Regions from separate parts of the Glaciecola petra genome, predicted to be linked through region 1. Evidence: predicted binding sites of a transcription regulator. Region 1 holds the regulator's gene; each other region holds the start of a gene.

The links. The regulator FNR, encoded in region 1, switches genes on or off when oxygen is low (the NO sensors DNR and NnrR bind a similar motif). The targets are predictions, from matches to a motif close to TTGATCTAGATCAA.
Region 2: the regulator FNR is predicted to act here: its motif matches at 3,646-3,659, upstream of RM552_RS08850 (GbsR/MarR family transcriptional regulator).
Region 3: the regulator FNR is predicted to act here: its motif matches at 2,134-2,147, upstream of hemN (oxygen-independent coproporphyrinogen III oxidase).
Region 4: the regulator FNR is predicted to act here: its motif matches at 4,948-4,961, upstream of RM552_RS08020 (OmpW family outer membrane protein).

What each region holds. Positions count from the first base shown of each region.
Region 1 is NZ_JAVRHX010000001.1:1,203,513-1,211,444, reverse strand. It holds gene RM552_RS05345 (LysE family translocator) at 1-384, shown strand, start outside; gene RM552_RS05340 (hypothetical protein) at 453-1,196, shown strand; gene RM552_RS05335 (glucosaminidase domain-containing protein) at 1,189-1,971, shown strand; gene RM552_RS05330 (DUF2987 domain-containing protein) at 1,968-2,615, shown strand; gene rssA (patatin-like phospholipase RssA) at 2,643-3,563, opposite strand; gene ttcA (tRNA 2-thiocytidine(32) synthetase TtcA) at 3,591-4,493, opposite strand; gene fnr (fumarate/nitrate reduction transcriptional regulator Fnr) at 4,607-5,344, opposite strand; gene RM552_RS05310 (sulfite exporter TauE/SafE family protein) at 5,373-6,041, opposite strand; gene ccoS (cbb3-type cytochrome oxidase assembly protein CcoS) at 6,038-6,280, opposite strand; gene RM552_RS05300 (heavy metal translocating P-type ATPase) at 6,333-7,932, opposite strand, start outside.
Region 2 is NZ_JAVRHX010000002.1:212,858-220,789, reverse strand. It holds gene RM552_RS08870 (sensor domain-containing protein) at 1-1,310, shown strand, start outside; gene RM552_RS08865 (M28 family peptidase) at 1,333-2,760, opposite strand; gene RM552_RS08860 (ATP-dependent zinc protease family protein) at 2,899-3,342, opposite strand; gene RM552_RS08855 (hypothetical protein) at 3,394-3,600, opposite strand; gene RM552_RS08850 (GbsR/MarR family transcriptional regulator) at 3,738-4,286, shown strand; gene RM552_RS08845 (cytochrome ubiquinol oxidase subunit I) at 4,368-5,753, shown strand; gene cydB (cytochrome d ubiquinol oxidase subunit II) at 5,750-6,757, shown strand; gene RM552_RS08835 (hypothetical protein) at 6,860-7,420, opposite strand; gene RM552_RS08830 (RHS repeat-associated core domain-containing protein) at 7,460-7,932, opposite strand, start outside.
Region 3 is NZ_JAVRHX010000001.1:979,141-987,072, reverse strand. It holds gene RM552_RS04385 (NADPH:quinone oxidoreductase family protein) at 1-111, opposite strand, end outside; gene RM552_RS04380 (acyl-CoA dehydrogenase family protein) at 114-1,331, opposite strand; gene RM552_RS04375 (histidine phosphatase family protein) at 1,356-2,024, opposite strand; gene hemN (oxygen-independent coproporphyrinogen III oxidase) at 2,215-3,693, shown strand; gene RM552_RS04365 (zinc-dependent metalloprotease) at 3,746-6,112, opposite strand; gene RM552_RS04360 (hypothetical protein) at 6,326-6,736, shown strand; gene recD (exodeoxyribonuclease V subunit alpha) at 6,728-7,932, opposite strand, start outside.
Region 4 is NZ_JAVRHX010000002.1:603-8,534, reverse strand. It holds gene RM552_RS08050 (LysM peptidoglycan-binding domain-containing protein) at 1-1,012, shown strand, start outside; gene dprA (DNA-processing protein DprA) at 1,088-2,227, shown strand; gene RM552_RS08040 (DUF494 family protein) at 2,231-2,707, shown strand; gene RM552_RS08035 (DNA topoisomerase family protein) at 2,738-3,301, shown strand; gene tsaC (L-threonylcarbamoyladenylate synthase type 1 TsaC) at 3,343-3,897, shown strand; gene hemF (oxygen-dependent coproporphyrinogen oxidase) at 3,973-4,887, shown strand; gene RM552_RS08020 (OmpW family outer membrane protein) at 5,070-5,753, shown strand; gene aroE (shikimate dehydrogenase) at 6,016-6,855, shown strand; gene RM552_RS08010 (gamma carbonic anhydrase family protein) at 6,969-7,502, opposite strand; gene RM552_RS08005 (LysE family translocator) at 7,540-7,932, opposite strand, start outside.

The DNA of each region.
Region 1 (7,932 bases):
GCAGCTTATTTCATTTGGATAGGTATAAATGCATTAAGAAGTAAATCACAAGCCCAGAACCAAGATGATAGTGCTGATACTACACAAACTAGAGGACTTTGGTACAAGGCCTTTTCCTTAGGATTTATTGTAAATGGCTTAAACCCCAAAGCGACCTTATTTTTTCTTGCCTTATTTACAGCAGCTATCCCCGCGGAAACCTCGCTCAATACTCAAATTTTTTATGGCGTGTATTTAGCATGTGCGACAGCGGTTTGGTTTTGCTTTTTATCATTTGTTACTACTATTTCGAAAATTAGAACCGCATATCAGCTCCATGGGCATTGGTTCGACAGATTAATGGGGATCGTTCTGATTGGGATGGCCATATTTCTTTTACTATAAAAAACCTCAACGCATGTGAACTGTGCACTTATCAATGTTATAATCTACACTAGTCTGATAATTAAGGTATGAATGCCATTAAACCTACATTTTCCGGATTTAATCCCGATTATAAATTTGATATAAAAAATATATTTGAACAAGGGAATGCCTTAACTAAACAGAATATTTTTCTACTAGCACGTGCTTTAGTGATGATTATAAGTTTAGGTGTTGTGGTTATTCTTATACTTTTTGATGCCTATGGTATTAGTGATATTGCAAAAATAGCAAGCGGGGAAATAGTCTTAACCATAGCCCAACAACTTGGTATCGATTTAAGTTTAACAGTTGTTTTAGCGCCATTGTGGACGGGTATTAGCATGGCTGCAGTGTTTAGTAATCGGTCAATTAATATTCCATTTTCGAGCATCTTTGTTTTTTTCAAACTGCTACCTTTAGTTGCAATAGCCTATCTACTGATTAACACGTCTTTCGAAATAGGTTTGAGGCTATTAGTCATACCGGGTTTTTATATATTTGTGGCGACAACATTCACTTTAATATTAATTGCAGATAAAGGCTTACGACCATTTCAAGCCATATGGTGGTCTGTAAAAGCAGTTAATCATTACATTGTGCCTATGCTAGTCATTTTTTCATGCTTTTTCTTAATGTTAATTTTGGTGTTTTTTACTTTTGGCTTGGCCTATTTATATGTAGGACCTTTATTTTTTAATGTTAAGGCTATTTTGTATGAAGCCATTTTTTGTCATGAGTCCATATTAGAAGAACGAAATGTAAAATCTGAACAAGGAGTGTTCGATGCATAAATTTAAAATTATTGGCATTACATTTTTTATTGTCCTAATAGTCCTCGTGTTAACATATGTTTTGTTGCCACAAGATAAAAGTATTAAACATTACCCATTAGTAGAAAATGCCTTTGAAGCAGTGCCAGATTTTTCGTCAATTTCTAATGTTGTTGAAAAAAAACAAGCTTTTTTTGAATATCTTGCGCCTGCCGTTGAAGCACAAAATAGTTATATCCTTGAGTTAAGACAAGTCGTACAAGGTTACAAATCACTTATAGTTGCAGGAGAGTCACTTTCTTCATTACAACAAGATAATCTTAACTGGTTATACGAGGAATATCGGATAAACCTTGAACAGAGCCATGAGCAAAGATTCGCTGAGTTATTGCGTAAAATCGATATTATTCCACTAGAATTGGTGCTAGTTCAAAGCGCTAATGAATCTGCTTGGGGGACTTCACGTTTCGCCCGAGATGGATACAATTTTTTCGGATTATGGTGTTTTAAAAAAGGCTGCGGCTTTGTGCCCAAAAGACGAAATGAAGGGGCGACTCACGAGGTTGCTAAGTTTGATGATTTATCCAGCGCTATGTATTCTTACATGCGAAATATAAACCGTCACGACGCTTATAAAGAGTTGCGTTTGATTCGCCATAAAAGACGTAATAATCAGCAAAATATTAGCGCTATCGCATTAATAGATGGCTTATCTAAGTATTCTGAAAGAGGACAGGAGTACATAGAAGAATTACTGCAGATGATTAAAGTTAATAAGGATTTAATACCCTCGTGAAGAGATTTGCACTTAATATTACTATTATGTTTTATGTTTTTGCTTTGAGTTTTGATGTCAAAGCAAACGAATTGATCGTCGATTATAAAAGTTTTTATAGTCACGCACGTAAAATAAACAATGATGAAATGAATGCCTTACAATTTGCTTTCGGATTTATAAACATAAACAGCAAAAAATTATGTAGCATTGAAAGTGCCCGGATAAGTACAGAAAAACAACAATTACCGCTCGAAGTGAGTAAAGAGAATAGATTTACTATACCGGTAGAGAGGGCGCTAAGACTTGCTGATGCTAAGGTAGTATTATCATTAACTGAGGCGGTGAATATTTGTGACATGTCGGTTCAATTAGAAACTAAACCTGAGTTCTTGAAGATAAAATATTCAGCGCAAGAACTTGAAACCTTGTTTACGCAATATGAGGCATTCTTTGACGACATGGGTGGTTTTTTGTCATTTATGATGCCAAGTGTTAAAGGCTTAAATATATATTTTAAAGATCAAAACCTCGTGAAAGACCTTGAGCACGGCTTAAGGGTTGAAAATGGCGTGTTATTGGTGCAACAATCGCAATTTGTAAGCTTGGCTAGTATCGAGTTACCAAATAAACCTGTAAGAATTACAGCTCACACCGTTAAGTAATTCTGATAGAGATTTAAATAGCCCACCTTAATTTTCGTTTTCTTGTTGTATTTGTATATCCAATTGATATTTAATCTGCTGTGCTAAACGTTGCACCGACTCATAACCCTTGCTTGCTAACTCTTCCGCTCTATGAAACTCCAATAATCCTACATCTCTTAACTGTGGTTCAATCAATAGATCGGGTGGATCACCAGCTAAACGAGACCTTGTGACTCTTGCTTGTAAAATTTCTAATGAACTACTCATTACACTCATGATGCCCGGTGCACGCTTTTTATTGGGTTTAGGGTCGGGCGAAAACCATTGTTTCATAAAACCATCATTTGCTTTATCGATAAAATCATCAGTTTTTTGAACATTTACTTCGTGTTCATGTTCAAATTTTTCAATCAGTTGCGGTCTAAAATCAGCACTTAAGTTTACTGCTATCACAAAATCTGCACCTAATTGCCTGCATTGGTTTACGGGAACAGGATTGACGACTGCACCATCAACTAGCCATCTGCCTTCACGTTCTATAGGGGCAAAAAGAGCAGGGATAGCGCAAGAGGCTTGAATAGCATGTTCTATATCTCCACTATTAAAAACAACCTCTTTGCCAGAATATAAGTCAGTCGCTACCGCGGCGAATGGTATGTTCATTTCTTCAAAAGTACTGGCACAAAAATCTATTTTATGTTTTTCAAAGACTTTTTGACCACTGGCAATGCCACCGCGCTTAAACCCAATACCTAAAAGTTTAAATACCTGCCATTCTGAAAGTGAATAAGACCACTCTTCGAGCTCATTTAGCTTACCGCTGGCAAATGCAGAGCCAACATATGCGCCAATCGAACAACCGGCAACTACATCTATTTTGACCCCCATTTCTTGTAAGGCTTTAATGATCCCTATATGAGACCAGCCTCTTGCTGCGCCAGCTCCCAGTGCTAAACCAATTTTCAATTTACTCTTCCTTTTGACGGTGATTTTTTATTTAGCTTTTACTTCTACAACATTTAAACGAACAGTGTCTTGATTAGGGGTTTTAATTGTTAGATCTGGTTCATCAAATCCAATGTCGCCTTCACCTTCATAATTATTGTTTTTACTTAAATTAGTGAAATCAAAAAGAGATTGATCTAAAAGATGTGAAGGCACAATGTTTTGTGTTGCTTTAAACATCGATTCTATCCTGCCTGGGAAACGATGCTTCCAATCATTCAACATAGCTTTTATGTTTTTACGTTGCAGGTTTTCTTGCGAACCACAGAGGTTGCACGGAATGATTGGAAATGCCATATGCTGGCTATACTTGGCAATGTCTTGCTCAGAACAGTATGCAAGAGGGCGTATGACAACATGTTCTTTATTATCGCTTACAAGTTTAGCGGGCATTGACTTAATTTTACCGCCATAAAACATATTCAAAAACAGTGTTTCTAAAATATCATCTCTATGGTGTCCTAATGCTATTTTTGTCGCGCCAATTTCAGATGCCGTTCTATATAAAACGCCTCTTCTTAATCGTGAACAAAGGGAACACGTTGTTTTACCTTCAGGGATTTTCTCTTTTACAATAGAGTAAGTGTCTTCTTCTATTATTGTATAATTAACATTAAGTTCTGTTAGATATCTTGGCAATACATCCGCTGGAAAACCAGGTTGTTTTTGATCGAGATTAACAGCAATAAGGTCAAAATTTATCGGTGCGATACGTTGAAAATATAATAATACGTCAAGTAGCGTGTAACTATCTTTTCCACCCGACAAGCAGACCATTATTTTGTCATTGTCAGTGATCATATTAAAATCAAAAATCGCTTTTCCAGTTTCTCTACGCAAGCGCTTTTGTAGTTTGTTAAAACTATATTCAAGTTTTGTTTTTACTGACATGAGTATTATTTACTAATTAGATGATGCATAAATTATACAATAATAAGTCTTCGCTTAAAAATAAGTATATTTAAATATATGATTTACTAAGGTTGATTATATCAATCAATTCACTAGTTAACTGAACTGATTTCTATTTCTGAATCTGGCATTCTTTGCTGAACACCCTCAAGATCCAAAATAGTAATTAACTTGCCATCTACCTGTAAAAGGCCTTCTTTTTGAAAACACGTTAATAGCCTAGAAATAGTTTCCACTGTCAAACCTAAATAATTCCCAATTTCACCTCGAGTCATTGAAAGGTTAAATTGTTTTGCTGAATACCCCCGCTCATCAAATCGTTGTGACAAATGGCTAATAAAATGAAGTAAACGTTCTTCAGCGCTGCGTTTACTTAATAACATCATCAAATCGTGATTATGTTTAATTTCGGAACTCATAAATTTCATGATTTGTTGACGTAACTTAGGATAGCGATTCGACACTGTTTCGAGAGTATCGTATGGCAACTCGCAAACCATTGCTGTTTCAAGGGCTTGAGTATAACTTTGATGAGTGTCGTCACGCATTGCATCAAATCCAACTATATCACCAGGGAAATGAAAACCAACAATCTGTTCGACGCCATCACTGCCGCTAATGTAGGACTTAAATGACCCCGACCTGACAGCGTATAAAGAGTGAAACTTATCACCCACACTAATTAATTTATCTTGTTTATGGAGAGGTCGCTTGCGCTCAATAATATCGTCCAAAGAATCTAATTCAGATTTATTAAGACTAACGGGAAGACATAAATGACTGAAGCTACAGCTTTGACAATGTATAGAAAGTTCTGAACCTTTACTCATAACGCTACTTTAATATTTCTGAAAGAGATCATTTTATACCCTGAAATAATTTAAAGGTCAAAAATATTGCGAAAATTAGTATCAGAAAAGCCATAAACAAGCGAGTGTTTTTGTGTTGTAAATAGGGAATCACGAAACTTGCACCAACGCTAGAAGCAATTAATGCGGGCAGGGTGCCGATCCCAAAACATAACATAAAAACAGCGCCATTTAGACTATCACCGCTTGCTAAAGACCACGTTAACGCTGTGTAAACTAAACCACAAGGTAACCAACCCCATAACATTCCATATAAAACAGTATGCCATGGGGATTTAAATGGAATTAAGCTTTTGCCTATCGGCGCAATTTTTTGCCATAAATACCCACCCAATCTTTCAAAATAAGCTAGTATCTGCAATATCCCACTTATGTATAGGGCTAAAAGTAATAGAAAAAATATGCTTATAATTTGCAGAATATATAAGCCGAACACTACTTTTGCAGTAAAAATACTGCTTAAATAACCGGTAATTGCACCAGCGATTGTATACGAAAGGATCCTGCCAATATTATATGCAAAGATATACGGTGTTTGCTTGCTATTTTTAGGTGTTGCGAAAGTAAACGCAGATGCGATGCCACCACACATGCCAATGCAATGAACGCCACCTGCCAAGCCCATAAAAAAGGCCGTTAATAGAGAAAAGTCAGTCAATGTTTTGGTTCTTTGGTGTTTTGTTTATTACTTTCAACTGTCTCAGAACTCTCTGCTTTATCACTTACTGTTTTATTGTCTTTTGTATTATTAGGCGTAATGTCGTCATCAAATAATATGCTATAACCCTGTCGCTCCAAGTCGTCGAATTGATTAGATTTTACAGCCCAAAAAAACACGCCAATTGCAATAGCAACGATTATGACTGCTAGCGGTATAAGCACAAAAATTATACTCATTTGAAAATTAAACCTTTGGTAAATAAACTATTAACACTATTCAGTACTAATATTAACGCATCAAACGGGTAGAGTTATAGACAACAATAATAGAGCTCAAAGACATACCTAAAGCTGCCTGCCAAGGCGTTAATAACCCCAACACAGCAAAAGGGATCACCAAAATATTATAGCCTAAAGCCCATGCAATATTTTGCTTAATCTTACGTTTTGTAGCAAATGCCAAATTAATTAAATGGCTCAACATGTTTAGTTTAGGATTTAATAATACGACATCAGCAGCATTTTTGGCCAAATCAGATGCATTGCCTACCGCTATAGAAACATCTGCAGCCGCTAATACCGGTGCGTCATTAATACCATCTCCTAACATTAATGTTTTGGCATTTATTTTCTGCATGTTGTTTACATAGTCTAGCTTTTGAGCTGGAGAGCTATCACCAATAACATTGTTAATCCCTAATTGCTTGGCAATAATTTCGGCATTTGCTTGTGTGTCTCCGCTCAGAATTGTAGTTTTGAACGCTTTCAACTGTTTAAGCGTTTCAGTTACATCGTCAGCTAGCGTATCGGTGACCCAAAAACCTGCCAATACTTGATTTCCCATGGCAAAAATAACATTTGCGCCTTTTAGTGCTGTTATGTCATCAATTTGAAGCACTCTATCTAGTTTTTCCTGAATAAATTTTTTGGAACCAATGTGACATTGATAATGGTAGATATTGCTAGATACACCTTTGCCTATTTCAATATTCAGGTTTGTTACATTTATATCTTTCAGGGCTTGCCATTTTTTTTGACTCAAACTTAGCGGACCGAGCTTTTGATTTGCATCTACAAAAGCCTTGGCGATTGGGTGTTCAGAACGCATCTCAATAATGCTCGCAAGGTGCATTACTAGTTGTTCATTAGTAGTATGTGGTAAGCCAAAAGTATCACATAACTCATTTGAAAAACTTTCATTCAGCCATGTTTTTTGTATCGAAAATTCACCTTTAGTTAACGTGCCGGTCTTATCAAACACAATATCGCTAATGCCTGTAATTTGTTCAAGTGCATCGGCTCGTTTAAGTAATATACCCAACTGATTTAGTTTTGCCATGGCGCAGGTCAAGGCAGAGGGGGTTGCAAGACCTAAGGCACAAGGGCAGGTTGCCACTAATACTGAAATAGTAATCCAAAATGCATGTTCGCTACCTTGATAATACCAAAATAAATAGGTGGCTATTGCCACCGCAAGGACAATGATCACGAAAAAGCGAGAGAGTTTATCAGCAACTGCGGCTACCTTAGGTTTATTGGCTAGTGCATTTTCTTGCAAGCGCAATATTTGATTCATCATGGCATGTTTAACTGACGCAGACACTTTTACTATGATTGAACCTTGTTGGTTAAGTGAGCCAGCATACACTTTATCGCCAACACTTTTTGTTACAGGCTCAAATTCTCCGGTAAGCATTGATTCATCAAAAAGGCTCTTACCTTCGGTTATATAGCCGTCTACAGGCACACTCTCGCCAGGCTTCACAATAACCATATCACCTTTGATTAGTTGTTTTGCCAATACCGACTTCCAAATTGAATTTTCGAGCCTATTCGCTGTGATGGGAATCAATTTGAGCATGTTTGACGATATTAAAGAAGCACGATGT
Region 2 (7,932 bases), on a different contig from region 1:
AGAATCATGAAGCAGAATTGTCGTACCTCGCCCGGTTTGACCATTTAACTCGCCTTCCTAATCGCTTGTCGCTGCAAGAGAAACTAAATGAGGCGATTGCTTTCGCAAAAACCGATTCACAAGAATTTGCAGTGGTTTTTTTCGATTTAGACAAATTTAAGAATGTTAATGATATACAAGGCCATCAGGCGGGCGACACTGTATTAATTAAAGTCGCGCAGCGTATACAAAGTTTGAATAAAGCAAACGACTTTGTAGCTCGCTTCGGTGGTGACGAATTTGTTCTAGTGATAACGAATATACAATCAGAAAAATACGTAACCGACCAAGTTAAAAAAATTCAAGATAGTATTTCTAAGCCTATTAGCAACGCAGGAAGTGACTATTATGTTGGCTCTAGCGCTGGCGTTGCTTTTTACCCACAAGACGCTCAAACGGCCAATGACTTGATTCAAAAAGCCGATATGGCAATGTATAAAGCTAAATCTAATGGCCGCGGACAATATCAATTTTATAGTATTGAACATGATGAAAATATTAAACGTCAAATCAAGTTGAGCAGTGAACTCAACTTTGCAATTGAACGTGACCAACTCAATTTACTATATCAGCCTATTTACCATATCGACGGCAAAATTTGTGGTGCTGAAGCCCTTGTAAGATGGAACCATGACGAACTAGGCATTGTGTCTCCGAATGAGTTTATTCCTGTTAGTGAAGAAAACGGTTTAATTGTTCCAATTGGCCTATGGGTGTTAGATGAATCTTGTCGAGTAATTCGACACTGGCATGATCTTGGATACACTCACTTAGTTATGTCTGTTAATGTTTCTTATCGGCAGATAAACAGCGATGATATGGTCAAAGAAGTACAACGTATTTTAACTAAGTACCAGTTAAGTGGTGCCTCGCTAATTTTGGAATTGACTGAACGCGTATTTGCCGACGATTTGAAGTTGGTCCAACGCAATATTACAAAATTTACGGAAATGGGCGTACAAACGGCAATAGACGACTTTGGCGTAGGCTATAGCAGTTTGAGTTATTTAAAGAAAACGAAATTTAGTTCGTTAAAAATTGACCGCGATTTTATCAAGGACATCGATTCTAACTCCGCTTCTCGAAAATTATGTTCCGCCATTACCACTATGGCCTCAGGGTTAGGTTTGAGCGTCACTGCCGAAGGTGTTGAAACCAATGAGCAGTTACAAATATTAACTGCTATGAATATTGATAAATACCAGGGCTACTTAATGTCTAAACCCATTGAAAGTGACGCCTTTGAAGCATTACTGAGTAATTCTAATTAAACGCTAAGGTCATTCGTGCCCATTACTGCTCTTTGTTTTCTGGCTTAAAATCCACCTCAGAATCTGCAATAAGATAAATACTCGTCGCATAAGCCGCTACATTTTGCGCCAGTTCTTTTGGATTGATCTTATCCAAAGTGTCATCAGGTGTATGATGCAAATCAAAATAGTCTCTACCATTTTGATTTAAACGTATTGTGGGTACACCTTGACGAGCCATGGGTATAATATCAGGGCCTCCGCCTGGCACATTAGAACCGCCTCTCACAATCCCTAGTGGCGACAGTATTTTAGCTATTTCGTCTATCACTAAAGTCGCTTGCGGATTTACATTAGAGACTAACTGCCAAATTGTTTGCGCGCCAAAATCAGACTCTGTGGCTAATACATGATTATGAAGATTGTCTTTGTGCTTTTCAGCATAGGCAAACGCACCCAATAAACCCACTTCTTCAGCGCCAAACATGACCACACGAATAGTCCTTTTAGGCCGTTTAGGTAACTTTGAAATAAGCGCAGCCGCCGCTGTTGTTATCCCAATGCCAGCGCCATCATCTACTGCCCCGGTGCCTAAATCCCAACTATCTATATGTCCACCAATGAGTACAATTTCTTCAGGTTTTTCACTGCCTATCAAATCAAGAATTACGTTACCACTACTCACTTCTCCTTTCCATTTAGACTCAGAATGCAAAGAAACGGCTAGGTCTTTTCCTAAGCGATGTAATCGACGAAAATGATCAGCATCAGGATTTGAAATAGCCACCACGGGAATAGTCGCCCATTCATCTTTATTTTTACGCATCATGCCAGTATGCGGAAATCGATGAGAACTTGACCCCACAGAACGTACCATGAGCGCTTCGGCGTTTGCTCGTTCTGCATGATGATATCCACTTTGTCTGCGAATATTGGCTTGACCATACCCAGCACCGGTTTGGCTTTTTACCATTTTATCGCCGTCTACAAAGGCAATTTTGCCCTTTAAATCGCCCGCTTTTACATTTGCTAGTGCGTGGATGTCTCTAAAATAAACAACTGGTGCCTGTATTTCTTTTGTGGATGGCGCGGCTCCACCTAAGGCTGTGCCATATAAATCTTGCTGATAAGGAGCGGTCATTGAAATATGTAAGTGACCTCTATCCCAAAAAGGCATCGTAAACTCTTCAATGCTCACTCTATCAAAACCAAGTTCTTTACCTAACTTTACACCCCACTGCAATGAACGAAGTTCGGCTTCAGAGCCGGCTAATCGAGGACCAATTTCAGTAGTCAGTGACTCAACAATTTCGAAACCGAGATCGCTGTTTAGTGCTGTTTGCATTAAATCAGTAGCCGTTTTTCGTTGCTCTTCAGATATAATGTTGATCGAGTCATTCGTTTGGGCAACAGATAGAAATGAAAAAAGGCTTAAAATCGCACCAAAAAAAAGGCGCCTTGAAATTGGCATAGATTGCTCCGTTTATTACATAGTGGCTGATAGATATAAGACGACCTAATAAGTATAGTCAGAAACTAGCGAAAAATAATCATATATATTTTAAAGACATGTAAGGGCTTTGACTATTCTTCTCTCGATTACTAACATTTAGGCCGTCACAAGGAACTCTTTACTCGGGTCGACCAATACCCGTTCAGACATCGCTTCTCTGCCAAGCAACATCATATAAGTCATTTCAGATCGATCTGTTAAGGTCATTTTGATTGGCCATGATTGATCACCAATAACAAGCAATGTCTCAATGACAAAACGCCTTTCTCTGGTAGCGGTAGAACTTTTCACTCTACGTTTTGCTTCAACTTTACAAGAATGTCGAGTGAGTATTTCAACATCATAAACATCCGGATGAATATCGAAATTAATCCATGACTCATCATTTTTTTCGTATTCTTCAACGTTCTCAACATGCAGAGATGATGTTGCGGCTCCAGTGTCAACTCGCATAACTAGGTTAAATATTCCTAGCTCAGGTAAATCGCACTTTTCTAAAGCACCCAACACTAATTTGTCATTGCGTTGTCTGTATTCCATTTGCATTACTCATTTCAAAACGATGCTAAGAAACATCGCATTTACTACTTGTTAATCTACAATAGGTACATCGTTTAATGCCAGATCATCTTGCACCCATTCAACATGCTCAGCTACAGAATCAGGCTTATCAAATAAGTACCAACTGTTATTATACTTTAGTATATCATAACTAACATACATGAATAGTTTAAGCGCTATTTCAGGGCTAAAGTGCCTTGGTGGCATCACACCAGCGGCGTAAATTAGACTATTCACTCAAACTTCAGATATGCGATTGTCTTGAAAAACACCAGAATATAATTGATTAAAATCAAGCTATATATTATACTTTCAGAAATTATTGAAACTTCAGAAATTAAAGTAAGGCTCAGATGTCAAAAGAAACTCAAAATATAAAAATGACTCCTATGATCGAATCATTTGTCTTTCATTTTGGCGAAATGGGCAGCCGTTGGGGTTTCAATCGCACCGTTGGTCAAATATATGCGCTGTTAGTCATGACTCAAGACCCTATTTCAGCTAATGATATCGCTGATACTCTTGCTATTTCACGCGGCAATGTCTCAATGGGCTTAAAAGAGTTAAATGCTTGGCAACTGGTTGGTACGGTGCACAAACAAGGCGACCGCAAAGACTACTATGTGACTAAAGGTAGTATTTGGGAGATGGCAAATAAGGTGTTTGAAGAACGTCGAAAGCGAGAAATTGACCCTACTCTAAGTTTGTTGCGGGATAACTTAATGGACACGCCGGGGAATCAAAGCGAAGAATATGCACAAGCGCGCATTCAAGAAATACATGATCTGCTTGAGAATATTACCAAGTGGACACAAAGCTTACAGGCCTTGAGCCCCGAACAGCTAAATGGTTTGATGAAACTAGGCTCTGGTGTAAGCAAAGTGCTCGACCTAAAACAAAAACTCATACAAAAAAACCAATAATAACAAGCGAGCAATACCCGAATTATTTTTTTTCTCCATTTTGGAGGCCTCTTGTTGAGGTTAGTGTGTTCGAGGTGATACATGTTAGACGTACTCTTGTTATCTAGACTGCAATTCGCAGCTAATATCAGTTTTCATATTCTATTTCCGACAATAACTATTGCGCTAGGCTGGCTATTGTTTTATTTCAAAGTGCGCTTTGATCTATCAAAACATCCGGTGTGGATGCGTGCTTATCGTTTTTGGGTGAAAGTATTCGCATTAACATTTGCGCTCGGAGTGGTCAGTGGTATTACTATGTCGTTTCAATTTGGCACCAACTGGCCTGGTTTTATGGAAACAGTTGGAAATATTGCCGGTCCATTGCTGGCCTACGAAGTTCTCACCGCCTTCTTTTTAGAAGCCACCATGCTCGGCATTATGTTATTTGGTATTTCACGTGTGCCTAATTGGATGCATACCCTTGCAACATTCTTAGTCGCTTTTGGCACCACGATGTCGGCATTTTGGATTTTAGTGCTCAATAGCTGGATGCAAACGCCAGCTGGCTTTGAATTGCGAGAAGGCGTAGTGCATGCTACTGACTGGTTTGCGATCATATTTAACCCTTCATTCCCCTATCGATTCACACATATGTTGATGGCCTCAGCGTTAACCGTATGCTTCTTAGTTGCGGGTTTGTCTGCTTATCGTATTTATCGAGGCGACAGCAAAAAAGCGCCTCGCTTGACCTTAAAAACAGCCTTATTTAGCGCTGCCTTGTTAGCTCCTACACAAGCATTTATTGGTGATTTGCATGGCTTAAATACCCTAGAACATCAACCTCAAAAAGTGGCGGCGATGGAGGGAGTATGGGAAACATCTACCCAAGTTCCTTTGCTTTTATTTGCTATACCCGACGAAGAAACCCGTAGCAATCAATTTGAAATTGGTATCCCTTATGCTGCCTCGTTTATTTTGACTCACGATATCAATGGAGAAATCAAGGGATTAAATGAATTTGAAGGTGCTCACCCTCCTGTTAAGCCACTGTTTTATGGCTTTAGGTTAATGGTTGGGCTCGGCATGCTGATGATCATAATTGCTTGGTGGTGTAGTTTTAGCTTAAAACGCCACAAAAAGCTTAGTCGCTTGCAACTTGGAGTATTAATAAGCATGACTTTCTCTGGGTGGATTGCCACCTTAGCAGGATGGTACGTGACTGAAATTGGTAGGCAGCCATACTTGGTAAGTGGTGTTCTCAAAACCGCAGATGCTGTTACCACTATTGCCAGCGAAAATGTTCTATTCACCTTTATACTTTATTTAAGTCTTTATATCGTTTTGTTATTGGCCTATATAAAAACACTGTTTTTACTGGCAAGAAAATCAATTAGCGTCGAAGAGTATGACCTAACTGTGCCAGGCAGACCCGACATAAAAGGGCAAGTTAATTCCAAACATTCGGCTATAGGGAGTTCACTATGAATAGCATTTTGAACGCAGAAAACCTCGCTATTATTTTCGCCGGCTTGACCTGTTTTTCATTACTTCTATATGCGGTTTTGGACGGCTACGATTTGGGTATCGGGATATGCTTACCCATGAACAACCTAGAATGGCGTGATACATCGATAGCCGCTATTGGTCCTTTTTGGGATGCAAACGAAACGTGGCTAGTGTTATCTATTGGTTTGTTATTGGTAGCTTTCCCGGCAGCACATAGTGCTATTTTATATAGCCTTTATATTCCTGCTACCTTAATGTTAGTTGGGCTAATTCTGCGTGGCGTTGCCTTTGATTTTCGAGCCAAAGTTAAACAAGACTATCAAGCCTATTGGGATTGGGCATTTAAAATTGGCAGTATAATAGCCACCTTTACCCAAGGCTTTATGCTTGGACTCTACATTATGGGCCTTGAGTATACGTTGCTCTCTACTACCTTTGCTATTTTCAGTGGATTTTGTGTTTCAGCAGGATATGCCTTAATAGGCAATTGCTTTTTGATCATGAAAACCAGCGGCGAATTACAATTGCGCGCAATTAAGCAAGCAAAGCGTTATGGCACCATAACTTTTGCAGGCATTTTAACAGTATGTTTGGTCAACCCCATTGTTAATCCTGCCGTAAAGGAAATCTGGTTGAATTCACCTTATGCCATTTTTTACGCTATTGTTCCGTTGCTGTGTTTTGCTATGTTTGGACTCGGTTATCAAGTACTAAAGCGACTACCTATGGTTAACGATAAGGGAAACTGGTTGCCCTTTGTTATCACAACAATAGTGTTTGTAAGCTGTTTTAGTGGCTTAGCTCTGAGTTTTTATCCATATGTTGTGCCCGGTGAAATGACCTTATACGAAGCCGCAAGCTCGCCAGAAAGTTTAAAGGTCATGTTAATAGGCGCAGTAATTGTTGTCCCTATTATTTTTATCTACACCGCGTTTACTTACTATGCCTTTAGAGGCAAAGCTGAGGGCTTAAGGTATTACTAATGTGCCCATGTTAGCTTGAGTGTGTTTGTCCGACGATAATAAAGTTTAATATCCGACATAATATCATGTCGGATATCATGTCAGACTCTTTGAAGACAGCTTCTAGCCTTTAACTTTTCTTAAATAAAAAGCAAATAAAAGCGCTAAAATAGATAGCCCATAAGGTGCATTAGCATTGTTAACAACCCTTTCGGTAATAAACAAATCAACCTCAAAATCAAAGCCATTGGCACTGTCACGCAGACCTCCACCAAGGAAATCACCAAAAATTTGAAAATCCACAATAAGCGCATTTTCAATTAGATTGGCGTTGCCATCTTCTACAAAAAAGTCGAGTGAATCAGCAAAACCATCAAATAAACTGAAAACAGGTGTGTCTGGAAAACTAAGATCATTGGTTTGATCAAAGCGTTGACCCAAAAAAGTAAAGGAAAAATCCGTCAATGCTTCAAAATCGACAAAACTACTGCCTGAAAAGCCTAAAAACTCTTCATCAATAAGCAGCAAGTCTGTATCGTCAAAGCTAATAGTCCCCGTTCCGCTTTCTCCTGCAAAAGTGCCGTCAAACACAACAGCCTCAAACTCAAGTGTAATAATGTCGGCTTTGGTCGACATAGAGCAGGCCAAAACGATGGCAACAAGTGCCGTTTTAAAAATTGTCATACTACTTCTCCTTTGTTTCATTGTTTTTCTCAATTTAGTTTAAAAAGCGCCACAAGCCAAGGCAATTGCTGCATCGCCAGGGCTTCCACCGCCAAACCCTCCTGGGCCATTCATGTTATTAATAGCGCTGCCTACTGCCCCACCAAAACTATTGACTGCACCTCCTGCTTCACCTGCGGTATTGTTAATTATCCCTTTTGCTATACAACCACCAAATTCGAGCACTAATCCATCGTTTGCTGTAGATGACGCAATGCCTTTTCCAATACCTTCATATAAGTCCGACAGACACTGCCCAACTACTTTATATTGCCCAGCTTGAGGCACGACAATCTTACAAAGAATGACGCCGTATTCTTGGGCTGCTGACTTTCCTGAAGGGTCGGTAGCATTGAGAGGATTATTGAAAACGTAGCGATACAAGTTTGCATCATTTGCTTCAAAACCAATCGGATCCTCGCTTATAAAGCGTCTTGCAGCAGGGTCATAAGCACGAGCGCGATAATCATACA
Region 3 (7,932 bases), 220 kb from region 1:
AGAAGCTGAGACATCAACCACAACCTCTCCAGGTTTTGCGACTGGATCGGGCAAGTCAGCGTATTCCAAATCCTCAACCGGGGCAAAATTCCTACATACTATTGCTTTCATATCTATTTTCCTTGTTGCTGGACAACTAAGTTTTTTCCTAATTGCATCATGTGCACTTGATCAGGGCCATCTGCTAGCCTGATTGTTCTTGCATAGGCTAAAGTAGCTGACAAAATGGTATCTTGAGATGTGCCTGCTGCACCATGGATCTGAATAGCCTCATCAATAACCTCACAGGCCATTTTAGGTGCGACTATCTTAATCGCCGCAATGATATTTTTAGCTACCTTATTACCATATTTATCCATATGGTCAGCTGCTTTAAGTGTCAATAACCTTGCTTGCTCTATTTTACAATACATTTGCGCAATACTTTCACGTACTGACTGCTGCTTACTTAATGGTTGCCCAAAAGCAATACGCTGTTCTACTCGCTCACATGTTAGGTCAAGAGCGCGCTGTGCGCACCCAATAAGACGCATACAATGATGAATTCGACCCGGTCCTAATCTACCCTGTGCAACTTCAAAACCACGCCCCTCTCCAAGTATCAGGTTTGTTTTAGGGACTTTAACGTCTTCAAAGAGTACTTCTGCATGTCCTATTGGCTCATCCAAATATCCCATTGCTGACATAGGTCTAACAACAGTAACTCCAGCAGTGTCTATCGGAACAAGTATCTGTGATTGTTGCGAATGACGAGGGGCTTGAGGATCAGTTTTACCCATTACTATCAATATTTTACAGTTATTATTCATGGCACCACTTGTATACCACTTGCGACCATTTATTAAATAATAGTCACCCTTATCAACGATACTGGTAGCAATATTTGTTGCATCAGACGATGCCACCTCAGGCTCTGTCATGGCAAATGCAGACCTAATTTGACCTTCTAATAAGGGCACTAGATACTCTTGTTTTTGCGCATCAGACCCATATTTTGCAAGTACTTCCATATTACCGGTGTCTGGAGCACTACAATTAAATACTTCCGACGACCAAAGCACTCGACCCATGATTTCGCACAAAGGTGCATATTCTAAATTGGTTAATCCCGCTCCGTACGGTAAGTATTCCTCAGGCAAAAATAAATTCCAAAGTCCTTGTTCACGTGCCTTTTCTTTTAAGCTATGCATTAAAGCAGGGGTTTCCCAAGTATTACTATTGCTAGCGACTAAGTCGTGATATTCAGATTCAACAGGATAAATTTCTTCCTGCATAAATTTATTTAGTTTTTCCATTAGTGCAAGTGACTTTTCGCTATGATCAAAGTTCATCGTTGCCTCCTTAATTTGGGTTTATTAACTATAAGTAATTTTGTCTTGATGCTGCTTATTATCTAAATGTGGTACGTGATTAAAACAACTAAGTTGAAATCCATTTTTATTAAAGAAAAACTCATTCAGACTTGTATTTTTGATTTGTAAATTTAATGCTACGGCTTGTTCAACTGACGTATTTAATAATGTTTTTAAGAATATGGCCATCGTCCCGCCAGAACTGACTACCAGTACACGCTTGGCTCGACTTTCTTTTATTTGCTGCATGCCCTGCTCGACTCGACAACAAAAAGCTTGCCACGTTTCGCCTTGAGTAATATCTAATTCGGATTTTGACCATGCAATCATTGCATTGCGAAGTACTTTGTACCATTCGCTTCTTGGTGCATTGGGGCTTGGCTTTTGCTTTGGGTAGTGAGTTAAGTATGTGCGTACAATAAGATCAAAATCAAATTCATCCCAGCATGAATCTGAATAGATGTGTTCAGCTTTTGTATGCTTTAAAATACCTTCACTTGTTTGAATTTGTCGTTTTAAGGCGCCCGTCACAAGTAAATCAAACTCCTGTTGGCGTTGCGCAAAATATTCACCCAATAAAGACGATTGTTCATGCCCTAATGCACTTAACTCATCATAATTTTCGGCACCAAAGGAAGCTTGTGCATGTCTGACTAAAAACAATTGCGCCATAAAATGGAAATCCTCGTTTGTAAAATATCACAACCTAGGCTAATCGGTTTTAGCAAATAAGAGTAATTAATTGTTTTGATATACGCTTATTCATTACTTGTATAAAAACTTAAGCTAGATCAATTTTTGTATCCTGCAATTGCAGTAAACTTTGGGTTCAGCATAATTTAAAACAAAACGAGAAAGACACATGAGTTTGACAACTGACAATATAAACCCGATGAGTGTGGTGGCTAAAAGAACAAACCATGATGAAAGCAACCCAGCACTTAAAACAAGTACTGATATCAAAATAAATGAAATATGCGACCTTACTTTGTTGCAGAAATATAATACCTCTGGCCCACGATACACCTCGTATCCGACGGCAGTTTCTTTTACCCACGAATTTAATGAAAACGATTTTAAATGCTCTGTTGAGGAGTTGCGTCACACTGGTGCTAAAGACAGTCTATCTCTTTATATTCATATTCCATTTTGCCATAGCCTTTGTTATTACTGTGCTTGCAACAAAATAGTCACGCGGAACAATGACAAATTAGAAAGATATTTACACTATCTTAAAAAAGAAATTCAGCAGCGCAGCCAATTATTTGTTGATTTTACAGTAGATAAAATTCATTTTGGTGGCGGTACACCTAGTTTTCTTAGCCCAAAACAGTTAGCGGGTTTACTCTCTTTTATCTCAAAGAAATTTACTTTATCCGAAGACTTAGATCAAAGTATTGAAATTGACCCTCGTAATTTGCCCAATAATTTTCTTAGAGACCTTTTTTTAATGGGATTTAACCGCTTAAGTTTTGGTGTCCAAGATGTAAATAAAAGTGTGCAAGAAAAAATCAATAGGGTTCAAAGTACAGCTCTACTAATATCTTTAATTGATAGAGCAAAACAACTCGGCTTTGCTTCAATTAATGTAGATTTGATTTATGGCTTACCCGGACAAAACATCGAAAGCTTGAAACAAACCCTAAGGGCAATAAAACACCTAGACCCTGATCGTATTTCACTCTTTAGTTATGCTCATATGCCTAAATTGTTTGCTGCTCAACGCAAAATAAAAGACGAATGGCTCCCTGACACTGAACAAAAATTTACTTTATTTAACTATTTAGCAATTAATTTAATTGAGCAGGGGTATCACTTTATTGGCATGGATCATTTTGCAAAACCCAAAGATGAGTTATGTGTTGCAGCTCGAGAAAAACGTTTGTATCGAAATTTTCAAGGATATACTACCGATAAATCAAACTGTATTTTGGGTATAGGGGTTTCTTCAATTAGTAGCTTGGGCCGTTCATATGCGCAGAATGTCAAAAACTTAAACGAATATTACGCAGCAATAGATAGAGATGTTTCTATATTAGATAAAGGCTTGATCTTGAGCTTGGACGATGAAATTAGACGTAGTCTAATTCAACAATTAATGTGTAATTTTTATGTCGATAAAAATGCCTTCTCTAAACTACATCAAATTGACTTTGATGTTTATTTTGCAAAATCATTGAGTGAACTTGTTCCATTAGTAAAAGATGGGCTACTGAGTGAAACCGAAGATGCTATTTATGTGCATGCAAAAGGTCGTTTACTTATACGAAATATCTGCATTAACTTTGATGCACACATAGGTCATGAAAGACATAAAATGCGGTATAGCCGTGTCATATAAATAATAAGACAAGTAGCAGCCCAGAAAGGCTTACTACTTGTTTGATCATTGTCTAAATAGGAGAACCTGGAGGCAAAGGTTTTATGTTAATGTTGAGAGCCCAAATGCCTGTAGCCCAATATTGCTTGAGATGTTTAAGCATGACTTTATTGCGAGTACGTTTGCTATTTTTCTGCAACCATTTCTCAAAATCAATCAGTACTTCATACATGCTCATCTTAGCTTCTGCGCTCAACTCTTCATCACTCAACACATCAAAGAAAACCGACAAAGCGACTTTTTGAATACGTTGCTCTAATGGAGAGATAGAGTTTGTCTCAATCAACTCACTAAAAATATGATTGCTGACTTGTTTGACTGAAGGAATGTCACTATTCTGGCTATGTTGAAATGCTAAGCGATTTAGCCTTTCACTTTGCAATAAAATATTCAAGGTATACCCGGAGATAGACTCAGCTGCAGTTATCGGATCAAAGGCGGTATCCATTCTCGATGGCATACTCTCGCGTGTTCGAGTGCTACCATATGCTTTTGGCGGTATAAGCTTTAGTATGTCATTCGATAGCGTAAGAAATTCAGCACTTGCGCTAGAAACGAGAAGTTTAAGTGCCTGTTGCTGTATATCAGCGTCTACCGCTATAACGTTGGGAGCCTGTCCTATTCCTTTGACAGAATATTGGTAATGCAAGCCAGATACCTGTTTCACTAGCGCGTCTAATTGATAACGGTGTGAATAATATAAAGGAACTAGACGCCTTTCTAAGTCAGAATAATTACTATTTTTTGGTAAGCTATTTTCTCCAAACTTATTTAGCGCATGCGCTCTCACTTTTATAAAACGCTCAAATTCAGTCACAGGCTTTGAGCCGTTATCCCATAGGTGTCCGTCTGCAGACGCTCGTTTAGTAATGCGTGCATCAGGATCAGATTTGTATAAAAATCCTGCGGCTTGCGTTTGCTCAACCAATTCCATTAAAGCGTTTTGTTCATCTATAGAATCAGGGTAGTCCTGATAACCATATTTAACTACATACTTATCCCATTCACCTATGCCTAAGTCATAAGCCTCTGCCAGATTAATTTTACCCGCTTCTAGGCTGATATAGGGGTGCGGATAGTCCATAACACTGGCTCTGTTGTTTTCAGATGCGGCAAAATTATGTGCTATGCCAATGGTATGCCCAACTTCATGAGCAGATAATTGCCTAATGCGATTTAATGCTAATTGCATTTGTGCTTGGGTATCCTCAGTTTCACTATCAACAAATGGCGAAGTAAACGCATTCGCAATTAGGAAGTCTTGCCGAACACGTAAGCTACCTAGTGTCACATGTCCTTTTATTATCTCGCCCGTGCGGGGATCGATTACACTACTTCCATATGACCAACCTCGAGTAGCTCTGTGCACCCATTGAATAACGTTATAACGCACATCCATCGGGTCTGCGCCCTCAGGCAACACTTTCACCTGAAACGCATTCTTATAACCCGCTGCTTCGAAAGCTTGATCCCACCATAAGGCGCCTTCCTTCAAAGCACTCATTACAGGTTCAGGAATGCCAGGGTCGAGGTAATAAACGATAGGTTCTACCGCTTCACTTATTGCAGCATTTGGGTCTTGTTTAGCCAAGCGATGACGCGGAATAAATTTTTGTTCCATGGCTTCATCTATCGGCACAGAATAATCAATGTAACTATGTTTCCAAAAGCCTGAATAAGGGTGGAACGATCGCGGTCGATAATCGCTGTCCGGTAGTTGAATAAATGAGTGATGCAAATGCACAGTGACACTTTTAGCATCAGGTGAAACGTCTCTTATATATTGCCCTTTTGGCGAACCTGCAAAAGTGATTAGTGATTCTAACTCTGTATTTTTTTCAAACGTTTTGGTTTTTGCAAGGTAGACACCTGACCTTCCTTTATCAATGCTATATCCTCCTTGACCTGATCTTGAAAGTCTCTCACCGATACCATGAATATCAGTTTGCAAAAAATTAGTGTAGTCGATGTACAGCTTGTCTTCTTCTTCATGCGCTAATTCAAATCCAGCGATGACTGAGTCGGCAAAAGCTTCATCAACACTTTTGCGCTCCGCGATGTTATCACTTGTGGCTCGATATTTTGTATTCAATTGTTTAAGTAAAATTTTATTGCCAAAACGCTGAAACTTAACCAAACGTGTGTCTGCTAATTGGCCTCTATCAAGCCCAATATCATTTGACCCAATACCTTGAGGAAGACTACTTTTAAAAATAAACAATTGTTCGATTTGTGTGCTTTTTAATCGCAAAAACACTTTGTCTTGATTTTTATCATATACAATATCAAGCAAACCATTTTGCACCGATTTGTCTTGCAGAAAATCATCGTTACCTTGGTTGTTTGCAAAGGTCTGCGTGAAAGGTACAAAGACTAACATAAGAATGAATATGCGTAGGGGAGCTAGTTTTACCACTTGAGAACCTCTTATATCGATTTAGATTGATCTGCATCATGCATTAAGGACGTGAAAATCTGTAATATTTTTAATACTAAACTATATTACCAGTACCGTAAGATTTATTCACTCAGACTTTTTAATTAAAGTCGGTGTTGTTGTTACCTATACAAATCGTGGATATAAAAAATACTGATGCCAGAGCAAAACAGCAATAAAAACCCTAACAAAGTACTATTACATCGGCTTAAAAATACCAAGCAATTAACCTTAGTGGTAGACGGTAAAAATACGGTAGCCCTCGCTGAGAAACCTATCTTTGGACTTTCTGTGACCGTAAATGAAGCCCTTAAGAGCAAGCTTGGTTGCCTATTGATGCCAGGCTTTATTCTTGGATGGGTTAATTACCTTGATATCAAAAGTTTTGCATGTATTTCTAATGACAATATATATACTGAGGCAGCTCAGTTTATTCATGCGGAAAAAAATCAACTGCTCTTAAAAACACCTATTAAGCTGGTCGCTCTAGAAGAAGACATGAATCATAGTAAACATTTATTTACCTTCGACGATATTGGTAATGCACGAAACGACGAATTAGCTTAGTCGTCCTTCAATTCCACTAATTCTTTTTGATTTATGCTGTAAAGTTTCTATTAACACTTCTTTATTTGCTAAAATATCAACGCCCGTCCGCGCTCTGGTAACAGCTGTGTATAACAATTGCTGTGATAAGAATGCCTTATTGTATTCAGGGAGAATTACAGCAACACGGTTGAATTCTGATCCCTGCGTTTTATGTATGGTCATTGAGTATGTTGCTTCAAAATGCATTAAGTTATAAATGGAAATGCTTTTGAATGTACTATTTTCGCGTAAAAAATAAGCCGCCAAACCACTCTCTTTATTTTTCCAAATAATGCCTACATCTCCATTGAATAGTCCCAATTTGTAATCATTTTTCATGATCATGATCGGTTTACCATGATAAATTCGACTTACAGCATTTATATGAGCTTGATTTACTAACTCAGTTTCTATCATATTGTTTAGGTTATCGGTCCCGAAATAACCTTTCTTAAAAGGAGAAAGTAAAACAAAGTCTTGCAAGATAGCAAACGCTTCTTGAACATTTTCGGCTCTATAAATGCGCGCATAATATTGCTCTACAATACCTGAAATATAGTATTTAAGTGTAACTGGGAAGTTTTCTTTATTAACATTCATGTATTTTACAGAGGGCAATTTAAGCGCACTAGAAAACGCTTTTACATCCATCATAAGAATGCTATTTGCTAGCTGGCCGATGTCTTGATTATTCCGTCGAGATAGAGTGAGCCTATTTAAAAAACCAAGGCTATCTGTAATTGAACTGACTATTTTTTTACGATTAAAAGCATCTATTTTCGTCAAAATTGGCATAACTTCAGCTAACTTCTGCCATTTTCCTTCATCAAACTTGGCTAATGGATGATTCACTAAGTCGGCTAAAAGACTTCCACTCTCAATAGAAGGCAACTGATTTGCATCACCTACCAAAACAAGCGTAACGTCACTGCGAAGCGCTTGTATCAGTTTTACCAGCATGCTCACATCTAACATGGAAGATTCGTCAACTACCACCAATTTCGCTTGAATTTGATTGTGTTGGTCATATTTTGCTTGACCGGTAATTGGGTCTATTTTGAGTAAACGATGTATAGTTTTTGCCTCAATTTGCATGAGCTCTCTTGCAATGCCTTGCAGACCGTCTGTCATTTCTAATTGTATAAGCTCTTTTTGAAATGATTCAAAAACACGGT
Region 4 (7,932 bases), on a different contig from region 1:
AGCCATTAGAGCAGACGATATAAGCGTTAGATCAGATGCGCCAGAAACTTATGTTGTTGTCAAAGGAGATACTCTTTGGGATATTTCCAGCCTATTTTTAGACAAACCTTGGTTGTGGCCAGAGTTATGGCGTACCAATACGCAAATTGAAAATCCGCATCTTATTTATCCTGGTGATGTGCTTAGACTTCGATATGAAAACGGTCAACCGGTACTTGAATTAGTGCGAGACAAGTCAACAATTACCCTCACGCCTAATAGCAAAGTAACAACAAAACCATCGCCTATTTCTGTATTACCTTGGAGTGATATCGAACATCATTTTGGTAATGGAAGCATGATGGACGCGGTTAAATATCAATCATTGCCGATTGTTTTAGGAGATCAAGAAGGTTCGCCTCGTTTCACTAACACTGATTTTGTGCTTGCGCATAATGTTGATGATACCAAGACGGAATATAAAGTTGTGCGCAAAGAACGTGAGGTATTTGATAGCTTGGGTAAAAGTTTAGGGGTTCAAGTAAGCTATTTGAGCGACGCAAGCGTTACCGAAACACTCTCTCAGCAACGTCAAATTGTTAAAATTCACGAAAGTAAAATCGAAGCTAAAAAAGGTGATAAATTAGTCCTTAGCGAAAAGGTTAAAAAAAGAGACCTACGCTTAAAGCCAGCAAACAGACAAGTAGGTGAATTGGTTCAAAATGTGAATGGAAATGTATTAATTGGTGCTCATGACGTAGTAATCGTTAATATTGGTGCGCGCAAAGTAAAACCAGGTACAGTGTTTGGTATTTACGAAAAAGGCGAAGACATTAGCTACGACAAAGAATCTAGTTATGCGTTGACTAAATCGAGCATTGTTGACTTATTCAAACAGACCGAAGAAGTAGAGCAACCGGCATTTAAGGTCGGTGAATTAGTTGTCATTCGTAGCTTTGAGAATGCCAGTTATGCATGGGTGACTAAAACTAACACACACCTAAGTGGTGGAGAAATTATTGCTAGACCTTAAACAATACAATTATTAACAACCCTAGCGGGGATAATTGTATAGATAAACTTGTGATTCCAAGGAAGGAAAAACGCATTGCAACATTCAACATCCATTTCTGTCGAGTCCCAGTGTGCTCGGTTTTTATATTTAGCCAGTGTACCGAAGTTAGGCATTGTTTCCTTACTTAAAAGTGCAGAACAATTAAACTGCGATTTAAGTCAATTATGTGAACAAAGCAAGCAAAACCTATTGAAAGTTGGTTGGAACCAAACCCAAATTAAGGCCTTGAAGACACCAAATTATTCTATAGATAAGCAAGTGCGCTCAAGCTTGCATTGGCTAGCACAATCTGTACTTCATCATTTTATTTCTTTTGATAGTCCTTATTATCCTAATCGACTTCGGCAAATTTCTAGGCCTCCTCTTTTTCTGTTTGCAGTGGGAGATGTAAATTTGCTCTGTTGGCCTCAAATCGCCTTTGTGGGCAGTCGAAGTCCGTCTATTTATGGCGTGCAGTCGTGCCATACATTAATTCAACAGCTAGCATGTTTCGATAATATTGGCACTATTAGCGGATTGGCTCTAGGTATTGACGCGGCATGTCATAAAGCGAGTTTGGCCAATAACTTGCCTACTATCGCTGTGTTGGGTTGTGGGGTAGATATTATTTATCCCAAAAGACATGCAGATCTTTATCAGCAAATCAGGGATACAGGGCTTATATTATCTGAATTCCCCCTAGGCACTAAGCCCATGGCGCAGTTTTTTCCTCGGAGGAATAGGATTATTAGTGGCCTAAGCATGGGTGTGGTAGTGGTAGAAGCAAAACTAAAAAGCGGATCCTTAGTGACCGCGAAATATGCATTGGAGCAGAATAGGGAAGTATTCGCTTTACCTAACAATATAAATAACCCAAATGCCGAAGGTTGCCATTGGTTAATTAAACAAGGAGCGATGTTAGTAGAATGTGCTGATGATATTGTTACTGAGCTGATGCATATGAGTGGTTTTAATGATGTAACTATAGCTGATAAAAAAAATGAAAAAAAAACCAATTCTTGCTTGGCTTCTGAGCTATTGTTAGATAGTGTTGATTACAGCGCTACATCAGTTGACACAATTGCACAACGCAGCGGTATGTCCTTGAGTGATGTGCTGACACAATTATTAGAATATGAGTTGCGTGGCTTAGTAGCGTCAACCGCCGAAGGTTATATTAAATTGGGGGCTTAAAACATGTTCGATATTCTCATGTATTTATTTGAGAACTTAGTAAACAATCAGACAGAGTTAATGGTTGATCAAGATGAATTAACCGATGAGCTGATTCGAGCCGGTTTTCATCATGACGAAATATATAAAGCTTTAGCTTGGTTAGAAAAACTGTGCGACCTTCAATCAACCGACACTACACCATATTTAACCCATTCTGCTGAGATCTCTAATACTCGTGTTTATTGTGAAGATGAATTAATTAAACTTGATATAGAGTGTAGAGGATTTTTGATATTTCTAGAGCAAATAAATGTGCTTTGCTCTAATACTCGTGAAATGGTTATTGATCGAGTGATGGAAATCGATTCTTCAGAATTTTGTTTGGTTGACTTGAAATGGGTCGTGCTGATGGTGCTATTTAATGTGCCAGGCAAAGAATTAGCTTACGAACAAATGGAAGAGCTGATTTTTGAATTGCCGGAAGGGCAATTACATTAAGATCCTACTATTTAAAAGTTTGTTGATAAGATGAAAAACAAGGTAGAACCTTTATCGTCTAAAAATGCCAATCAACTTGCCTATGGTGATTGCCCAGATTGCGCCTCTCCCTTGCATATAAAATTTGTAGGCAAATCTAGTTTTTTAGGTTGCACCGGCTATCCAGAGTGCGATTATTCACAAGCCCTGAATCAAAATACCGTCACTGTAATTAAATACATTGAAAGTAGTGAGTGCCCAAAATGTAGTAAGGAATTGGCGGTAAAAAAGGGTCGTTTCGGTATGTTTATCGGTTGTACTAATTTTCCTGAGTGTGACTTTATCTCAACGAAGAAAAATCCAGATCAGAGACGCGAAGGTGAAGGCGTTGCATGCCCAAAGTGTGATGAAGGCATTTTGCAGGCAAAACAAAATCGTTTTGGTAAAACATTCTATGCATGCAGTGGATACCCAAAGTGCAAATTCATCGCTAACCATGAGCCTGTTGCAAAAACTTGTCCAAATTGTGGTGCTAATATTCTTTATAAAAAATCCAAAACTGACGCATCGTTAGTTTGTGCTGAACAAGATTGTCATTATTCTTGTAATGATTAGCACCTATTGATCAAGATGATATATTTTTAAAGGCACCAATAATGAAAGATAGTTTACAATATTTGCAGTCTTGGTTTGATAATGGAGGTGTGTTTGCTTATCCGACCGAAGCAGTGTTTGGTCTTGGTTGTGATCCCCAAAATCAAGAAGCGCTTTATCGTATACTTGAGTTAAAAAAACGCCCGGTTGAAAAAGGGGTGATACTTATTGCGAGTCAATGGACGCAAATACAAGCTTATGTGTCGATGGATAGTTTATCTATATCAACTCAAATGAGAATCAAAGAAAGTTGGCCTGGCCCAATTACTTGGTTGTTGCCTAAGTCTGCGAGCACGCCTGATTGGGTCAGCGGTGACTCGGACATGGTCGCTGTGCGTATAAGCGACCATCCGATTGTAAATACTATGTGTGATTTGCTTGGTAAAGCTATAGTGTCAACCAGTGCCAATCCCGCTGGATTAGAGCCTGCTAAAACGGCTAGGCAGGTATTAAGTTATTTTCCTGATGGCGTTCATATAATTGAGGGTGATTTGGGGCAACAACAAACGCCAAGCAAAATATTTCATAGTTTAACGCTTGAAACCATAAGGGCTTAAGCCCACAATTTAAATAAGGCTCAGAGATTATTGCTCTAAGCTTGTTAGTCACCTTTAAATAACGATGAGTATAAAATGAGTCAAGTAGATGCTGCGCAAATAAAACAAGTAAAAGACTTTCTACTAAATTTACAGGATGAAATTTGCCAATCACTTACTTTGGTTGATGCTGGCGGACAATTTGTTGAAGATTCATGGGATCGGGAAGAAGGCGGTGGTGGTCGTTCTAGAGTCTTAAAAAATGGCCAAGTCATAGAGCAAGGAGGGGTTAATTTCTCGCATGTATTCGGAAACAAAATGCCTGCTTCGGCAACGGCAGCCAGACCTGAATTAGCAGGCAGAAGCTTTCAAGCAATGGGTGTTTCTTTAGTGATACATCCACACAACCCTTTTGTGCCAACTTCCCACGCTAATGTTAGGTTTTTTGTAGCACTTAAAGAGGGGGAGGCACCTATTTGGTGGTTTGGCGGTGGATTTGATCTAACACCGAGTTATGTTTTCGAGGATGATGCAAAACACTGGCACCAAGTTGCCTATGATCTTTGCGAGCCCTTTGGTTCAGGTGTTTACGCAAAGTATAAAAAATGGTGTGATGAATATTTCTTTCTAAAGCATCGTAACGAAACCAGAGGTATTGGTGGGCTATTTTTTGACGATCTCAATCAGGAAGGATTTGACCGTAGTTTTGATTTTATGAAAGCAGTCGGCCAAGGCTATTTAAAAGCGTATGTTCCAATTGTTGAAAAGCGAAAGAACACGCCTTACACCGACAAAGAACGGCAGTTTCAGCTGTATAGAAGAGGTCGTTACGTGGAATTCAATCTTGTATACGATCGCGGTACTTTGTTTGGCTTGCAGACAGGCGGACGTACTGAATCAATTTTGATGTCGTTACCCCCTTTAACCCGCTGGGAGTATAACTATTTAGCCCCTAAAGGCTCCCCTGAAAGCAATATTCAGGAGTATCTAAAACCTATTGAGTGGTTATAAAGAATGATTGAGATTCTATTTGGCTCATTCTATTGTCCCCAAACAAAATAGCGCGAATTATTGATCAAGATCAAAACAAAGAAAGAGTTGTAAACCATTGTTTTAAAAACATTAACCTAGATCAATATTTTAATTATTCCCCTGTGTAACATCGCTTCAAAATTACTCAGGAGAAAAACTCAATGAAAAAATCAATAATCGGATTAGCCATTTTGGCATCACTCACTAGTGTTAATGTAATAGCTCACGAAACTGGCGATATGCTAGTACGTGTTGGTTTAACGACTGTCGCGCCAGACGAGTCTAGTTCTAACGTGTTTGTTGGTGGTGGCGATTTAGGCTTTGGCTTAAATGTAGACAATAATACTCAGCTAGGTCTTAACTTTGCTTATTTCCTTACAGACAATTGGAATATAGAAGTTTTAGCCGCAACCCCGTTTAAGCACGATGTTAAGGTAAATGCTAACCCGCTTGGTCTTGAGAAGCTTGCAGAAGTTACACATTTACCACCAACAGTAACGTCTAACTACTTTTTTGCTGACAAGGCTTCAGCGTTTCAACCTTATGCTGGTATTGGTTTGAATTACACCATCTTTTTTGATGAAGACTTTACTGACAGTAACGAAGCCTTAGGTTTTAGTGACCTTGATCTAGACGCCTCTTTTGGTTTATCTGCACAAGTTGGTTTTGACTATATGGTTGATGACAATTGGTTTATCAATGGCTCTGTTCGTTATATCGATATCAGCACTGACGCTACTTTTACGTTGAATAATGCGGACTTAAGCGCAAATAATGCACCGGGCGAAGTAACAGTCGATATTGACCCATGGGTTTATACGGTATCTGTTGGATACAAGTTCTAACTATTCAAATGCGTTACAAAATAGTAAATTTGTTCCTGCAACCAGGCAACGTGCAACCTTTCTTTTTTATACTGGTAGCGGAGGTTTGCGATTCGTTGATAAAATTCAAGGCGCAGTTAAGTTGATTGAGAAATAAATATTAGAAAACAAATAAGCTATGAGTCGAATAAATATGCTTTGTCATAGTGATATTTACTATGACATTGTTTCGTTTATCGTTATTCTAATACAATATCTGACGTTTTTTCTTTAGGACTTTTTTTTGAGTGCTTCACAAACTATGGCCTGCGTTTTTGGCAACCCAATAGAGCAGAGCAAATCACCAATAATACATGCTTTGTTTGCTGAACAATTCGATATTGATCTTCAATATGTAAAACGTTTTGCTGAAGCAGACGCATTTGCTTTTTCCGCCGATGAGTTTTTTAGCCTGCCCAATACTATCGGGGCAAATGTTACGATGCCTTTTAAGCATGATGCGCTCAAATGGGTTTCGTCTTTGTCTTCACAAGCAAAAAGAGCGGGAGCGGTGAATACTATTATTCGAAAGGGAAGTATTTTTGAAGGAGACAATACTGATGGTGTAGGCTTGGTGAATGATCTAAAAGATCATGGAGTTGATTTACAGGGCCTAAACATTCTAGTAGTAGGTGCTGGCGGTGCAGCGAAAGGCGTTTTACCTGCTCTTATCGACGCAGGCACAAATCAATTGTCGGTTTATAATAGAAGCGCCGATAAAGCCATAGCGTTAGTTAACGAAACAAATCACTATAAAGATAATATAGCGACTGTTTACGACGATGCAGCATACGACGAAGCAAAGGAAGGCTTTGACCTAATAATAAATGCAACATCGTTGAGCCTATATGGGAAATTACCGCAAATTTCAGATCTTGTATTTTCTAATAAGCCAGTTGTCTATGACATGGTCTATCAACCTTCTCCTACTGTTTTTATGCAAAAGGCGAATAGCTTTGGCTGCACAAATAACATTGATGGTCTGGGAATGCTAGTCAACCAGGCGGCACAAAGTTTTTACCTTTGGTTTGGTCATTACCCTGAAGTAGGAAAAGTGCATCAGTATTTGCTAGCTAATAAATAACCTCAAACTTGTTTAAGAAACGCTTCTCATCACGGCTATAATCGAGTATTTCTATGTTTAAAAATTAAGCAACAGAAAAAACTTTAGAGTCGGATAACAAACGCTCAGTAGTACTAATTATTTTCCATGTACTTATTTTTTAACATGACATAATTGGCAGCGGTGTCTTTAAAAAATGCGAGTTCTTTGTCTTTTAAAGGGCGCTTTTTCTCTACTGGGTTACCTACGTATAAATAACCACTTTCTAGGCGTTTTCTTGGTGGTACTAAAGAACCTGCAGCAATTAACACTTCAGATTCAATAATTGCACCATCTAATACAATTGCGCCCATCCCTACCAATACATTATTGGCAATTTTACAGCCATGAAGCATACATTTATGACCAACGGTCACATCGTCGCCTATTATTAGCGGATAACCTTCAGGATTTAATTGGCTAGGTCGACTTACATGTAATACGGAACCATCTTGAATATTACTCCGTTCTCCGATTCTGATTTTGTTGACATCACCCCTAGCTGCGACAATTGGCCAAATACTACTATCTTTACCAATTTTGATATCCCCCGCTAAAACGGCACTGTCATCTACAAAAACAGTTTTATCATAAATTGGTAAAATGCCATCGAATTTTTTAACTGTCATATACTTTCCTAAAGAAGTGTAAAGCTACTTATAAAACCTAGCCAATCGCTAACCAAATACCGACTAACGCTAGTAAACCTCCGCCGATTCGATTTATCCATTGTGCTTGATTGTTATTATTTAAGAGGTTTGATAAACCCTTTCCACCTGTTGCATAAATCAACATACATATAAACTCACTACATATGATAATAGTCAATAGAACTGTGAGTTGCATAAATATTGGTTTTTGGGTATCTAGGAAAGGTGGCAAAATAGAAGTCATAAACGCCCAACCCTTAGGGTTGCTAACGGCAGTAGCAAAGCCCTTAATAACAAGTTGTATATTAGTGTAGGTATGCTGTTGGTTATTTGTTTGTAACGATATAGGTGTAAACCACAGTTTAACTCCCAAATAAAATAGATATAAACCTGCAAGCCACTTAAATAT